Regions from separate parts of the Thermoanaerobacter sp. CM-CNRG TB177 genome, predicted to be linked through region 1. Evidence: riboswitches for the same ligand, from Rfam matches in the RefSeq annotation. Region 1 holds a riboswitch; the other holds the start of a gene.
The links. Region 1 has a riboswitch for S-adenosylmethionine ahead of I4N53_RS09805 (homoserine dehydrogenase). Riboswitches for the same ligand answer to the same signal wherever they lie in the genome.
Positions count from the first base shown of each region.

Region 2: linked by a shared signal. The riboswitch ahead of metK (methionine adenosyltransferase) and the one ahead of I4N53_RS09805 (homoserine dehydrogenase) in region 1 are both predicted to bind S-adenosylmethionine.

Region 1 is NZ_JAFCAC010000077.1:6,184-9,340, forward strand. It holds gene I4N53_RS09800 (M20 family metallopeptidase) at 1-1,093, shown strand, start outside; SAM riboswitch class I at 1,230-1,341, shown strand; gene I4N53_RS09805 (homoserine dehydrogenase) at 1,409-2,698, shown strand; gene I4N53_RS09810 (homocysteine synthase) at 2,727-3,157, shown strand, end outside.
Region 2 is NZ_JAFCAC010000042.1:59,639-62,795, reverse strand. It holds gene I4N53_RS02960 (ATP-dependent RecD-like DNA helicase) at 1-96, opposite strand, end outside; gene metK (methionine adenosyltransferase) at 296-1,483, opposite strand; SAM riboswitch class I at 1,544-1,648, opposite strand; gene thiF (sulfur carrier protein ThiS adenylyltransferase ThiF) at 1,782-2,387, opposite strand; gene I4N53_RS02945 (TIGR00269 family protein) at 2,611-3,157, opposite strand, start outside.

The sequences.
Region 1 (3,157 bases):
TCCAGAGCTTGGAAATCAAGAATTTAAAGCTTCAAAACTGTTGAGGGAAAAAATAAGTGCTTATGGTTTTTTAGTAAATGAAGTCGAAGGACTGCCAACTGCTTTTTTAGCAAGAAAAAAAGGCCAAAAACCCGGTCCCAAAATAGCCTTTCTAGCTGAATATGATGCTCTTCCGAAAATAGGTCATGCTTGTGGACATAACCTTATTGCAGCTGCAAGTTTCGGAGCCGCGGTGGCTTTAGGAGCGTTGGCTGAAGAGCTTTCCGGCGAAGTGATACTAGTAGGATCTCCTGCAGAAGAAACCGATGGTGCGAAGGTGCTATTGGTAGAAAGAGGTATTTTCAATGATATGGACGCGGCCATGATGGTACATCCTGGCAATAGGACTACTATATATACAACTTCTCTTGCCATGGAAGCCCTGGAGTTTACATACACAGGTAAAGCAGCCCATGCTGCCGCCTCACCTCACCTGGGCATAAACGCTCTGGATGCGGTCATCCTTCTTTTTAACGGCATCAATGCCTTAAGGCAGCAACTGAGACCTGATGCGAGAATCCATGGGATAATTGTCGAAGGGGGTCATACTCCCAATATCATTCCCGAAAGAGCTGTCGCCCGCTTTTACGTGAGGGCGAAGGAAAAAAAATATATGCTTGAAGTAAAGGAGAAAGTTATAGCCTGTGCCAAGGGTGCTGAGTTGTCAACTGGAGCAAAGCTTTCATATAGAAATTTTGAACTTGGTTTTGACAACCTAGTAACTAATAAAACTATGGCTGAGGTATTTAAAGCTAATTTAAAAGAATTGGGCTATCACGATATAAGTGACGAAGAAGAAGGCATCGGTTCAACGGACATGGGAAATGTAAGCCAAGTCGTGCCTTCTATCCATCCCCACATAGCCATAGCTGAAAAGGACGTAGTACCTCATAGCCTGGAATTTTTGAAAGCCGCAGGTTCGACCAGAGGTAAAGAGACAGCCGTACTTTCAGCCAAAGTTCTGGCTATGACTGCGCTAGATATAATGACAAGAGAGGAATTACTAAAAAAGATAAAAGAAGAGTTTGAAGAAACCGTCTTGCGACACAAATAGGAAAATGCTTAGGAAGAGAGGTATATTAAAATTTTGAAAAAATTTAATAAAGAGTACAAAAAAAGTTCTTGACTTTACAGTTTCAAAGTGATAACATAGATTACAACATGCAAAATTGAATATATTACACGCAAACCTCTTATCAAGAGTGGTGGAGGGACTGGCCCGATGAAACCCGGCAACCGGCATTTATATGCGTCTGGTGCCAAATCCTGCAGGTTAGATTATTCTAACCTGAGAGATGAGAGGAGTGGCGGATTATTAGGCCCTCTTCTCATTTCGAAGAGGGCCTAAAAATTTGCTTGGAGGTGTGATATGACAGTAAAAATTGGATTATTGGGACTTGGGACAGTAGGGACAGGAGTATATAAATTGATAACTTCAAGAGGAGGTCATATAAAGGAGAGCACAGGCGTTTATCCTGAGATAAAAAAGATACTCGTGAAAAATCTCAATAAGCCCAGGAAAGTGAAGGTGGAAGGACTACTTACTCAAAATGCTGAAGAAATTTTAAAAGACAAAGAGATAAAAATTGTTATTGAAGCAATAGGTGGTATTTATCCGGCTTACGAATATGTTAAAGAGGCTTTGTTTTCAGGAAAACATGTAATTACTGCAAATAAAGAATTAATAGCCCAATATGGAGAAGAATTAAATGAAATAGCAGAAAAAAATAGAGTATTTCTAAAATGTGAGGCAAGTGTAGGTGGAGCTATACCTATATTGCATCAAATTGATAGATTAAAAATCACAGATGAAATAGATTTTGTGGGCGGTATAGTAAATGGCACTACTAATTATATTCTCACCAAAATGACTACTGAAGGTAGAAGTTATGAAGAAGCACTTAAAGAAGCCCAGCAATTAGGATATGCAGAGGCAAACCCCGATTATGATGTAAAAGGTTTTGATGCCCTTTATAAACTTGTTATATTAATGAGGAAAGTGTTCAATATAAATGTGCCAATAAATTCCATACCTAGAAAAGGAATAGACGAAATCACGACTCAAGATTTAAATTACAGCAATAAATGGGGATATAAAATAAAATTGTTTTCCTGGTGCAAAAAAGTCAAAGATGGTATCTTTGCAGGAGTGGAACCAGTTTTAGTCGAAGAAAATAATATTTTGTCAAGGGTAAACGACGTAAATAATGCTATCATACTTAGAGGGGATAGTTTTGGTGAATATGTTTTTGTAGGAAAAGGTGCTGGAGAACTTCCTACAGGGGATGCTGTAGTGGCTGATTTAATTGATATATTGTTAAACTATGATATCAAGGATAATTTGAGGATAAACTTACTTCCAATTCGTCAGGGAAGTTTTACAGATACTTTTTATATAAGGCTTAAACTTTACAAAGAAGATATTTTAGGTTTGAAAAAAGTTTTAAAGTTTTTAAAAGAACAAAGGGTATCAATTGTGGAATCTTCCTCTGAAAATGGTACGTTTGCAGCTATTGTGAAGACAAAGAAAAATGTAGAGGAATTAATAGAAAAATTAGAAGAAATAACCGAAATAAAAGCTTTTTTTAAAGTTTTACAAGAGAATATAATAGAAGAATTAAAGTTAAGTGAATTTGAGGATTTTGTTGAAGTAATTTAAAAAATTTTTGTGAAAGGAGTTAAAAAATATGGCTAAAAAATATGGTTTTTCAACTTTAGCAATCCATGAAGGTTGGGAGCCTGATCCAGCTACAGGTGCCGTAGCCCTTCCAATATTTCAAACTTCTTCCTATGCTTTTAAAAGTACTCAACATGCTGCAGACCTTTTTGCCTTAAAAGAAGAAGGATATATATATTCTCGAATGATGAACCCTACTGTTGACGTTTTTGAAAAAAGAATGGCTGCATTAGAAGGTGGGGTAGGTGCCCTTGCTGTATCCTCAGGTCAAGCAGCTATAACGCTGGCGGTTACTAATATCGCAGGAGTAGGAGACGAGATTGTATCTTCTACCAATCTTTATGGAGGGACTTATAATCTTTTTGCGACTACTTTGAAAAAGTTTGGTATAAATTTTAAATTTGTAGACCCTAAAAATCCTGAGAACTTTAAAAGTCAAAT
Region 2 (3,157 bases), on a different contig from region 1:
GACTACTAAACCTTGGGTACTTAATTCTAAAACCGTATAACCATTTTGTTCATTTCTAAAAATTATTTCTTCAACTACACCCTCTATGTCAATCATAGCCGATTCTCCTGTTTTAATTCTTTTCTTTATTTAATTTTACCTTATATTTAAAGCAAATTAAAGCCAATTCATTTCTTTTTTTCAATTTTTGTGGTATAATTAAGGTAGCGAAGCGTTTACAAAACATAAATTCTATGGCATTTAAAAAAGATATATAAAAAATGCCAGAAGCCCGGGTTTACCCGGGCTTTCAAATTTACATTCCTGCCAATTTTCTTAATATATCTACTTTGTCTGTTTTCTCCCATGGGAGGTCTAAGTCGTGTCTTCCAAAGTGGCCATAAGCTGCAACTTGTCTATAAATAGGTCTTCTTAAATCTAAATCCCTAATTATAGCTGCAGGTCTTAAATCAAAAACTTGTTTTACAATTTCCGAAATCTTTTCATCTGATATTTTACCTGTGCCAAAAGTATCAATACCTATTTCAAGAGGTGTAGCAACACCTATCGCATAAGCTAATTGCACTTCACACTTCTTAGCAAGTCCTGCTGCCACAATATTTTTTGCCACATATCTTGCAGCATAACTTGCAGATCTATCAACTTTTGTAGGGTCTTTACCAGAAAAAGCTCCGCCCCCGTGCCTTGCATATCCGCCATAGGTGTCTACAATAATTTTTCTTCCTGTAAGTCCGCTATCACCTTGAGGTCCACCAATTACAAACCTTCCTGTGGGATTTACAAAAATTTTAGTCTTATCATCTATCATATTTTCAGGAATTATAGGTTTTATTACATGTTCAATAATATCTCTTTCAATAGTATCGTGATCAATCTCAGGTGCATGTTGAGCTGATACTACAACAGAATCTACCCTCACAGGCCTGTCATCTTCATACTCTACTGTTACTTGTGTTTTACCATCTGGTCTTAAATAGCTTAATGTCCCGTTCTTTCTAACTTCGGCAAGTCTTCTCGCAAGCTTGTGAGCCAGCATTATAGGCATAGGCATAAGTTCTTCTGTTTCATCACAAGCAAAGCCAAACATTAAACCTTGATCTCCAGCACCAATAGCTTCAATTTCTGAATCTGAAAGTTCTCCTCTTTTAGCCTCTAAGGCCTTGTCCACACCAAGGGCAATATCCGGAGATTGCTCATCAATAGAAGTGATAACTGCACAAGTATCAGCGTCAAAGCCGTATTTTGCTCTTGTGTAACCGATCTCTTCTATTACCTTTCTTACTACTTTCGGTATATCTACATAACATTCTGTGGTAATCTCACCCATTACTAAAACTAAGCCAGTAGTTACAGCAGTTTCACAAGCAACTCTGGCATACGGATCTTTTTTCAAAATTTCGTCTAATATTGCGTCCGAAATCTGGTCGCAAATTTTATCAGGATGCCCCTCAGTAACCGATTCAGATGTAAACAGTTTACGCATTTTATCTCTTTATTCCTCCTTAAAAGCAAAATAAAACCCCTTCCAAAAGAAGAGGCAAAACCCTCATCTTTCAGAAGCATGCTTCTGAGAGAATTAGCACCTTGTCCTATAGGACAGGTTGCTGGGTTTCATCGGGCTCTTTCCCTCCACCTCTCTTGATAAGAGCGTGTTATTAAATTTTCTGATGTCTACTATAACACACTTTATCTATTATGTCAAATATTTTTATAATAAAGGTGTCAAAAATCTATAGCATGTTAGGTTAGTTTTTCTCAGAAATAAAATTCTTGACAATATTTTATTCAAGCTCACTCACTATCCTTAATACTTCATCTGCCTGCATTGCAGCAACCGCTATGACCTTGGGTGCAAAAGGTTTTTTGTCATTAATTGATGTCACAAAATCGCCTATAATTGCAAAGTCCTTGCCACGCTTTATTTTAATATTTTCGCAGTCGCCAAACCCCGCAACCCCTGAGGCTAAAACCACTTTCTTACTATGCTCATGTGCTTTTCGAAAAATCAGTGTTTTTGTAAGCTCATTGTCAACAGCTTCAACAATTATATCATGTTGTAAGATTAGCTCATCTAGGTTCGATTCATCAATCTTTATGTTTTTAGCTTTTACATTCACAGATGGGTTTATTTTAGAAAGAATATCTTTAAGTGCTGACACCTTTTCTTCTCCCACTTGATAGAAAAAGTAGTTTTGCCTGTTGAGGTTTAAAATGTCTACCTTGTCAAAATCAACTATTGTGAGGTTTTTAATACCGCTTCTTACAAGCATTACTGCAATATTTGAACCAAGCCCACCACAACCAATGATAAGAATTTTCACTTTTGAAAGTTTTTCAAGCATTTTTTCATCAAAATAGTTTTTAAGCATCATGTCAAATAAGTTCATGCATTTTCACACCCCTTACCCAGTTTGTAACTTCAACTGTGAGTCCTTAAAATCTAATCGCAACTTTGGCAGACTTTAATCAAAAATCAATTCTGCCAACTTTCAGTGTGAAATTCTAAAAATTGTAAAAAATCTGTGGTATCTTTCTTTGGGCGCTTGCATGGGAAAAGGGCTGGACTTTTCGGATTTTTAAAGCTACCAGCCCTTTTTGATTCTAAGTCTACTATTGCTGGTTACAAATTCTCACAAATCTACAAAATGAGCACTCCTCAGTTGTTGTGACCTGACCGCAATTTTTACATTCTTTTAGCTCAAGCCTTTCTCTAACGTCCTGAAAATGCTTTTTGCCCTTTTCAAGGAAGCCACTTAAAAACCTTTGTTTTGTGCCAGGGCTTTCCTCTTCAAGTTTGTTTAGCACTTCTTTATAGAGAATTGAACGTGCCCCAACAGAATGAGGACACTCTTCATGCAAAAATTCAATCTTATTCAAAAGCACATAGTACATGTTTTCTCTCTCTGTTAAAGTATAAAGCGGCTTTACTTTCTTTATAAGTTTTGGATGAGTTTGAGGTAGCACTGGCCCTTGTCTTGCAAGGTACCCTTCTTCCCAGTTCAAGACATTGCCAAAAAGTGTTGCCGCCTCGTCGTCCAAATTGTGACCTGTTGCAACAGCTGAAAAACCTCCGTCATATGCCACTTTGTTGAACAAATATCTTTTAATTGACCCGCATACAGAGCAAGGGCTCCGTCTCAAAGTTTTTGAAAGCTTA